DNA from 4 places in the Arthrobacter sp. NPDC093139 genome. Region 2 is predicted to be linked to each of the others. Evidence: riboswitches for the same ligand, from Rfam matches in the RefSeq annotation. Region 2 holds a riboswitch; each other region holds the start of a gene.

Region 1 (2,192 bases), on a different contig from region 2:
GGCTTGTTGGCGTTACGGACGGAGATGTGGACGTATCCAGATGCAACTGACATGAATGCTTACCTCAATGTGAATGGCCGTCATCGCGGCTCGAATGCTTGGTTCCCGCAATGAGTTCTGGGGAGGGCGCCCGACGCTGGGCTCTGGGGGCGAATGCCTAAAAACTTTGTGGGGTGGAAAGTTAGGCGTGCATTCGACAACAGCGCATGTCGACAGCAGCGGGTGTGCTGGGCCAATAATCTGCGGCTGCAGGTGCTGTTGAGTTCTTGTTCACATTGGAAGTGTGCAACGTAACAATGAGAACTTGCAAGTAACAATGGGTCGCTCGGTCCGCATCGTGAGACGAAACGCACGATTGTGGGCCAAATCACAACTTTGAAGACTTCAGACTTTGTCGACGTTTTTCCAGAACGAACGTTCAGAAAGACCATTTTTCCGAATTATCTGCACGAAACTCCCTGTTTGCCGACGATTATTCGACCAGCTCAATTCTGCCGGAATTAGGCGGCAACGAATCGCCAATTGTCCAGCTATGACGCGGGCCGAACGGAAAATTTTGGGTAGGGCATTCTTTCCCCGGTCGGGTCAAGCGGGCCGGGGGTACCGCGCCGCTCGGCCTACGCGGACCAACGACGCCCTTGGGCTGGGATTCACAGCCGGAGGCCGGACCGAGTTCACCGTCAGCCTGCCCGCGCAGCACTTCGCGCAAGGTGACGCGCCGATGTCGTGATGGCCGTTACCTAAATGTGACTTAAGCGTGAGCCTCCTGTACGGTCGATAAGGTGCGGCCATCATCTGGGCCGCATATCCGGATGGACGCCCAGCTCTGCCGCTTCCCGGATTCCGCTTGACCAGGCAGAGGCGGGGGAACCAGAGTCCCGGGCAATCCGCATCAGCCCTTGGGGTGAAGCCGACACGTGTGTTTCCGTGCGGCCGGATGACCTCATCCGAACCCGACAGCTAACTCCGCAGGTGTTGAGAGGCAATCCACCATGTCTGAATTCAAGGTACCAACGCGCCCTGATCGCGATCCAAAACAGTCCCGGCAGCAGATTTCACGCCACCGCGCCGAGCCCGCCCGCCCCGTATCAGCCTGGGGCCGTCTCACCGCCAACATCCCGTCGTTCGGCCGCCGCGCAGCCGTTGTGACCACAGCCTGCGCCGTCCTGATCGGCGTCGGTGCGGCCGGCCAAGCGGCCGAGCAGGCCACCCCCGCGGCAGCGCCTGAGGCAGCAGCGGCAACAACTGAAGCCCCGCCGACGCTCAACTTCGACAAGACGCTGATCTCCGCCCTGCCCAGCCCCACAGCTGCCCCAGTGGCACCCCAGTCCGTTGCCAAGCCGGCGGCGCCCAAGGCTGCACCTGCTGTGAAGGCCGCACCCAAGGCCGCCGCCAAACCGGCGCCCGCCAAGGCTGCTGCCGCCAAACCCAAGGCCGTCGCACCGGCCGTAAAGGCCGCCCCGGCCAAGGTCGCCCCGGCGCCCAAGCCGGCGGCTCCTGCGGCAGTGAACGACCCCGCCGGCGCGCAGGCCTATGCCGCCAGCAAGCTGTCCTCGCACGGCTGGGCAGCGGACCAGATGCAGTGCCTGAAGAAGCTTTGGACCAAAGAGTCCGAATGGCGCACCACTGCGACGAACCCCAGCAGCGGGGCCTACGGTATTGTGCAGTCCCTGCCCGCCGAGAAGATGGCTAGCTCCGGGGCCGACTACCGCACCAACTACCGCACCCAGATCAACTGGGGCCTGGGCTACATCAAGGAGCGCTACGGCTCCCCGTGCGCTGCGCTGAACTTCCACTACGCCAACAACTGGTACTAAACCGGCACCAGTCTGAGAACGTGCCAGGCATTTCTGCACCGGTTTGAGCGTCCGAGGGGCCCGGGATCCACGTGATCCGGGGCCCCTCGGCGTCGGTGCAGCATGCTGCGGGCGGGAAAGTGGTGCAGAAATGCGTCAGAGCAGGAAGGAAATGACCCGGCGTCCATCCTCGTCGGCTCCCACCGAGGCTGTGACAGCGGAGTAGTCCGGGATGTGCGGCACACCGTCGGGCACGACGCCGGTGTTCGGGCCCACCGCCACCGTCCGGATTCCGGCCGCCAGGCCTGCAGCTATGCCGGCCGGCGCGTCCTCGAAGACCACGGCATCCGCAGGCTCCACGCCCAGCAGCTCCGCGGCGCGCAGGTACCCCTCGGG
Region 2 (2,192 bases):
GGTACCGTGGGAGAACGCAAGTACTGTGCTCGAGGAGCTGAGCTGAATGACGGATCTGATCGACACCACGGAGATGTATCTTCGGACCATTTTGGAGCTGGAAGAAGAGAACATCGTGGCACTGCGTGCCCGCATCGCCGAGCGCCTCCGCCATTCGGGTCCTACCGTCTCCCAGACCGTCGGACGGATGGAGCGGGACGGGCTGGTGGTGGTTACCGGCGACCGGCACCTGGAGTTGACCGAAGTAGGGCGCAAGCGCGCCACCGAGGTGATGCGCAAGCACCGGCTGGCCGAGCGGCTGCTTGCCGACGTCATTGGCCTGGACTGGGCGTATGTTCATGACGAAGCGTGTCGGTGGGAACACGTGATGAGCGAACGCGTGGAACGCAGGATCTACGAGATGCTGGATCACCCCACGGAATCGCCCTATGGCAACCCCATTCCCGGACTGGCTGCGCTGGGCGGCGAGCCGACACGCACCTTTGCCGACGTCGACCTGAACCTGCTGGACGCCATGGGCAGTTATGGCCCGGACTCGAGGGTGACCGTCAGCAGGCTCGCCGAACCGATTCAGGTCGAGCCCGAACTCCTGCAGCAGCTGGACGAGGGCGGGATCCGCCCGGGCGCGACGGTGTCGCTGGAACGGGTCGGGGAGTACATTTCCGTGCGTGTCCCTGGCATCGACGGCGCCCTCGAGTTGCCGCCCGAAGTTGCTGCGCACGTGTTTGTCCGGGTGGCCTGAGTCACGCCGGTGCAGGTTGTCCGACATCAGCTGGCAGGATGACCCACCACTTTTGCACAAGCAAGATAACGGAATTATTACCGCAAGCTTTAATCGCCTATAGTTAAGTCGCAGCGCCGATACCAAAGCGTTACCTGATCCGGAGCCGAACTCTGCCAGCGGATCAGTCGCTCGAAACACCTTCTGGCAGAGGCGGAGGAACCACAACTGGCCGTTCAAAACGGCCTTGGGGTGAAGTCCGCAGCAGCAAGCCACCTTCCACAGACGGAATCTCCGGATACCTCTGTGCCCAAAAAGGCTTGTCATTGCGGACCGGGTCGATCAACTCTCTGACCCGAATCCGACAGCTAACTTCGCAGGCTACCCAGAGAGGAACCGTTCTTGACCATGCAGAATGCCCGGGGCCGCCGCCGCGCTACCGGCTCCGCTGCCGAGCCCCGCACGCCCGTAGCGGTCGCCGCTGAGCGACCCCGCGATGCGCAGCGTCAAGCGCGGAAGCAACGCAGTCCTTTCCGTCAGGTCGCTGACTTCGCCGCTGCCAGCGGAGTCGGGCAGAAGGTCGGCGTGGCCCTTGCCGCCTCGGGCCTCCTGCTGACCGTCACAGTGCCCGCCACGAGCCCGGTCCTGGCCTCGGCCGACCACGGCGCCCCGGCCGCCGCAGGTGCCGCCACGGGGCAGCCAGAGGTCTCCGCCGAGGCGGCAGCCAAGATTGACTTCAGCCGCACCTCCGTTGCGACAGCCGGTGACCCGGATGGCAAGCTCAAGCAGCTCCTGAGCGCCCAGTCCGCCGGCAGTATCAGCCGCGCAGCCTCCGTCGGCAGCCTTGGCATGCCCTTGGCGACCATGGTGAAGTCCTCGCCCTTTGGATACCGCGTGAGCCCCATCACTGGCGGCGCCGGAGAGTTCCACCGTGGCCAGGACTTCGCAGCCCAGTGCGGAACAGAAGTGTATGCAGCGGCCAGTGGCACGGTCACGTTTGCCGGCTGGCACGAGTTTGGCGGCGGCAACAGGGTTGTCATCGACCATGGCAACGGCCTCGAAACCACGTATAACCATTTGTCGTCATCGAGCGTTCAGGTTGGCCAGAAGGTCAGCCGGGGCGACACGGTGGCACTTAGCGGGACCACCGGCGCATCCACCGGCTGCCACCTCCACTTTGAGGTGATGGTCAACGGAGAAGTCGTGGATCCCGAAGGCTGGCTGTAAGCAAAGCCGATGGAGAGCTCTCAGATTCTCGTGACACACCGTGACCTGAATGTGACATTCCCTCCGAACTGTTGTACCGTCTAAACCGCGTCAACTTTTCCGAAGTTGACGCCCTTGAGTGGATTGCCTAACTCTGCCACCGCTCAAGGTCCGTTCGCATTACATCGTCTGGCAGGGGCGGGGGAACCAATTTTGGTCTTCGCAAGAAGGCCTTGGGGTTAAGTCGCAAAGCTTCCCAGGAAGC
Region 3 (2,192 bases), on a different contig from region 2:
TGCTGCCATGAGAGTGGCCAGGTGCAGCCAGAAAGTCGCCCTGTTTGCCTATAGGTAGCTGGCGGGGTTGACGGTCCTGTTATTGACCATGACTTCAAAATGAAGATGGCAGCCGGTGGAGCTGCCGGTCGTTCCGACAGCGGCTATCCGTCCACCCTGCGCCAGGGTCTGGCCCTTGGAAACGCCGATGCTGGCCAGATGGTTGTATGTGGTCTTCAGTCCCTTGCCGTGGTCAACAACAATCCGGTTTCCGCCGCCGTATGGGCTCCAGCCTGCCTCGGTGACCTTTCCCCTGGCCGCAGCCAGAACGGGCGTGCCGCACGCCCCGGCGAAGTCAAGCCCCGTATGTAATTCGCCGATTGCCCCGGTCAGGGGATTGACGCGGTGCCCATATGGGGAAGTTACGATCGTAGAGGCGAGCGGTGCCCGCAGGCCCGCCGAAGGCGCGGAAGCCCGGGCGGGTTTCGGTGCCAGCTTCCGTACCGGTTTGGGTGCGGCCTTCAGCGCCGGTTTCCGCACCGGCTTCGATGCCGCTTTCCGCGCCGCTTTCGGTGCCGCTTTCCGCGCCGCTTTCGCTGCCGGGGAGGACTTGACCTGGGGCTGGTCAAAAACCAGTGACGATCCTGCATCCGCGAGCAGGGAGGGTTGTGCGGCCGGAGCGGCCACTGCACTGGCAGGAACCTCCCCCATGGCCAAGATCCCTGTTGGGGCGGCGTGAGCCGTGGAGAGCACGGTCATGCCGATCATTCCCGTCACCGCCGCCGCAAAAGCCAGCTTTTGGCCGCGGCCTCGCGGCCTGGGCACCGGGGATGAGGCTGCCCGGTGGCGACCCTTACCGGATGTGCGCGAGAAAATGGCACGGCGCAGGCCGTGATTGTCGTGGGAAGGCACAGCGTAGGTCCTCTCAACGCCGGCGAAATTAGCTGTCGGATTCGGACGAGTGGACTGTCCGGCCTCCCCTGCCGCGCGCCTCACAGGCTGCAGTGACAGGGCCAGGCTTCACCCCAAGACGCCCAAAGGCGTCATTTCATGGGTCTTCCGCCCCCGCCTGGAGTGAAGGGTTCATGTACCGCCGGCGGGGTTTGGCGAAGCGGGTACACGCATACCCGGTGAAGGTATGTGGTATCAACCATGAAACCAAGAAAAACACGGTGTTACAAATTCGTTACGTAAAGGATGGCGTGTTGCAGTTGCAGAACGGGGAGAAAGCGACTAGACGGGTGCCCTAAATCCGACCTGCTGGCTGCCGGCGGGCGGGGTTGGAGTGGCGGCGGGCCAACAGGAGGCAAGGCGTGTCGGTAGGCTCGGTCCATGGTTGACCACGAGAACCTGATAAAGGTCAGAACCGCTTACGATTCGGTTGCCGAGGCTTACTCGAGGGTGATCCCCGATACAGCCTTTGAGTCGCTTCTCGACATGGCCATGGTCGACGAGTTCGCGGGCCACATTCGCACCTCCGCGGACCGGCTAGTGATCGACGCCGGATGCGGCGCCGGCCGGATGAGCAAATACCTGACCCGCACGGGACTGAACGTCACAGGTGTGGACCTGTCGCCCCAGATGATCCGGGTCGCGCAGCAGCTCCACCCCGGTCTCTGCTTTGAAGTGGGAGAGTTGACCGACCTGCCGGCATCCGATTCTGCTGCCGACGGCATACTTGCCTGGTACTCGATCATCCACTCCCCCCGGGCAGAGTTGCCGGCAATTGCGCGGGAGTTCTGGAGAGTCCTCCGCCCATCCGGCTCGGCGCTCATCGCTTTCCAGGCCGGCAGCGGCCACCGCACTATTAACCATGCCTACGGACATGATGTCGAGCTCAGAGCAGAACTGCACTCCCCCGGGGAAGTAGCCACCCGGTTCGCTGAGCAAGGCTTCGTGGCACGTGCACAACTGGTACGCTCACCGAGAGCCATGGAAAGCCACCAGCAGGCCGCCATTCTGCTTGGCAAACCACAGCATTAGATCCTGGGCGCGCGTAGTAGTGCCGCGTGCCAAGGAAACTTCTTCGAATGTCGTGAGGGTGAAGCCCCGGCCTACCCGGGCTGATGGGTGGCGGCCGCCACGGAAGTCTCGGCAGCGTCCACCGCTCCCCCGTAGCGGCGGTCCCGCTGGGCGTAGATGCCCACGGCGTCCCACAGGGTGCGGCGGTCGACGTCCGGCCAGAGCGTGTCCAGGAAGACGAACTCGGCATA
Region 4 (2,192 bases), on a different contig from region 2:
TCGGGTTCGACAGCTCCAGCCCGGCAGCCACTGCTCCCACGGGCTGGACCGAGCGCTGGGAAACCACCGGCGGCCAGGTCGCGGAGCAGGCTGACAGGACCCAGGCCACCGCCGGCGCCGCCGGCACCGCCACCTGGACCTTCAGCACCGCCAAGGCCGTGGGAGCCTGGCGTACCGCCCTGAAACCGGCAGGTTAACCAGGCCGACACTGCCATGACTTGAGGTAGACAGGCTTGACGGGTCCTCCGGCACTTGTGCCGGAGGACCCGTCGTCGTCAGGCCGGTGCGCAGCCCCGGCAGATGCGACAGTGGCAGGCGCTGCTGCACCTGCCACTGTCTATGCTTGCTCTGACGTTTTAGGCGTTTACCCGCACGAAAGTAGAGCCCCCAAGCCAGGAGGCAGGGTGGACGATGGTTTCGTTGACGCCATTCATGCCGCTGCTGATGGCCTGCCCGCCGCCGATGTAGATCGCAACGTGTCCGGCGCGGATCATCAGGTCGCCGGCCTGCGGCGTGGACACCGGCGTGCCGTACTGGTGGAACTGCAGGGGAGCGAGGTCTCCGACCGACTTGCCGACGGAGCGCAGGGCCTGTTCCACCAAGATGGTGCAGTCCTGTGTGGCGCCCAGTTGTGCCCGGGCTGAAGCCACGAGGGCGGCGCCGACGCCACTGGCCGGAGCAGCCGGTGCCGGCGTGACCGACGACGATGCGTGGTAGATCCCCATGCCGGCCGGCTGGGGTGCCGCAGGCGCAGGGGCGGCGGGTGCCTGCGGTGCTGCTGCAGGCTGTCCGGGACCCGGGATCAGGATCTGGTCGCCGGGATAAATTACCGAGGCCAGCGACAGGTTGTTCTCGGCGAGTACTGCTTCGAGGCTCACGCCGTGGCGTGCTGCGATCGCACCCAGCGTGTCGCCAGGTACAACAGTGTGTGAAGCGCCTGCTACGCCTGATCCTGCTGCGGGTGCCAGGCTTTGGGCGGCCTGGACCTGGGGTGCGGCCTGCACCTGGGCGCTGGTGCTGCCCGTGGCCTCAGGAGCGTAGGTGCCTGCCTGTGCCGGTGCCCCGACTCCGAAGAGCAGTCCGGAGGCAGCAGCGGCTGCTGCCGCGGGCTTAGCTATGGAGGCAGCGTTGGCCTTGAGGGAATAGGACAGGCCCTGAAGGGCGATGGACGTCGTGGGGGTGGCGCGGTGGCGCGCGGACATGGACTTACGTGACATGGTGGATTGCCTCTCCCATGCCTGCGGGGTGAGCTGTCGGGTTCGGGTGGGAGGTCACCCGGTCCTGCCTCCTCGTGAAACGGAGCGCCTGGACTTAACCCCAAGGCCTTGGACACACCAAGGCCGGTAAAGAGGTGGTTCCCCCGTCCCTGCCAGATGTAATTGCGAACGGATCCCGGTCAGCGGCAGGGCTCGGCATTCTGCCCGGGAATGCCCTGCATGAACCGGGGCACCGCTACAGGCTAACCCAGGCTTGCGCCTAAAGTCACATTTCGGTAACGGCAGTTAGGGCTCCGGCGTCTCGAAAACCGCCCTGATTACCACGGCGGGAGTGCCATGCCAAGTCTGGCCGCGAAGTCCTCCGGGTCCTAGAATCGCTGTGGACGCAGCCGGCCAGGGCACCCCCGGACACGCCCGCGGGGGAATCAGCTATTGTTCCAGCGGTGCCGGCGAGGAAGCTGCCATGACGGATATTCAGGGACTCATCAGTGCGTTGCTGCCGGAAGATCTTGCTGTGCTGCAGGACCGCGGCCCGGACCAGCGCCTGGACAGGGACATGGTCGATGCCCTCGACCGGGCCGCGGGTGGGCCTGGGGAGGGCCGAGGCTACTACGTCGTGCGCGGCAGTCTGGCGCCCCTGGAACACCGGAACTATTTCCTTCGGGAAGACGTGGCGGCGGCCATCTTCGCCCCGGCGACACTGGAAGATGCAACCGGGGCGGACGCCTGACCTCCATGCCGCTGGTTCTGCGGTTAGTTCAGGCCGGAGTCAGTCTCCCACGGCCTCGCGGCCCCGGCGTACGATCAGCGGATCCGCCTCGTACACGACTGAGGTGTCCTTTCCCTCGTAGTCGAACTGGTTGAGGAAATAGCGCAGGGCGTTGATCCTGCCGCGCTTCTTGTCGTTGGATTTGATGGTGATCCACGGGGCGTGGTCTGTGTCCGTATGAAGGAACGTTTGTTCCTTGGCATCGG

Evidence for each region. A riboswitch is a leader RNA that binds a small molecule or an ion and turns the genes downstream of it on or off. The one in region 2 is predicted to bind cyclic di-AMP.
Region 1: another riboswitch for cyclic di-AMP. It lies ahead of ACIP90_RS13825 (hypothetical protein); the one in region 2 lies ahead of ACIP90_RS18980 (M23 family metallopeptidase).
Region 3: another riboswitch for cyclic di-AMP. It lies ahead of ACIP90_RS01740 (M23 family metallopeptidase); the one in region 2 lies ahead of ACIP90_RS18980 (M23 family metallopeptidase).
Region 4: another riboswitch for cyclic di-AMP. It lies ahead of ACIP90_RS01875 (LysM peptidoglycan-binding domain-containing protein); the one in region 2 lies ahead of ACIP90_RS18980 (M23 family metallopeptidase).

Annotation. Positions count from the first base shown of each region.
Region 1 covers NZ_JBIVOO010000008.1:119,998-122,189, reverse strand. The annotation lists gene ACIP90_RS13830 (winged helix-turn-helix domain-containing protein) at 1-53, opposite strand, end outside; cyclic di-AMP (ydaO/yuaA leader) riboswitch at 825-987, shown strand; gene ACIP90_RS13825 (hypothetical protein) at 993-1,817, shown strand; gene ACIP90_RS13820 (HAD-IA family hydrolase) at 1,953-2,192, opposite strand, start outside.
Region 2 covers NZ_JBIVOO010000016.1:59,575-61,766, forward strand. The annotation lists gene ACIP90_RS18975 (metal-dependent transcriptional regulator) at 47-742, shown strand; cyclic di-AMP (ydaO/yuaA leader) riboswitch at 876-1,119, shown strand; gene ACIP90_RS18980 (M23 family metallopeptidase) at 1,124-1,948, shown strand; cyclic di-AMP (ydaO/yuaA leader) riboswitch at 2,063-2,192, shown strand, end outside.
Region 3 covers NZ_JBIVOO010000001.1:343,861-346,052, reverse strand. The annotation lists gene ACIP90_RS01745 (alpha/beta fold hydrolase) at 1-11, shown strand, start outside; gene ACIP90_RS01740 (M23 family metallopeptidase) at 49-891, opposite strand; cyclic di-AMP (ydaO/yuaA leader) riboswitch at 897-1,071, opposite strand; gene ACIP90_RS01735 (class I SAM-dependent methyltransferase) at 1,312-1,962, shown strand; gene ACIP90_RS01730 (isoprenyl transferase) at 2,034-2,192, opposite strand, start outside.
Region 4 covers NZ_JBIVOO010000001.1:371,892-374,083, forward strand. The annotation lists partial or broken gene ACIP90_RS01870 (PKD domain-containing protein) at 1-197, shown strand, start outside; gene ACIP90_RS01875 (LysM peptidoglycan-binding domain-containing protein) at 357-1,217, opposite strand; cyclic di-AMP (ydaO/yuaA leader) riboswitch at 1,223-1,424, opposite strand; gene ACIP90_RS01880 (hypothetical protein) at 1,681-1,947, shown strand; gene ppk2 (polyphosphate kinase 2) at 1,987-2,192, opposite strand, start outside.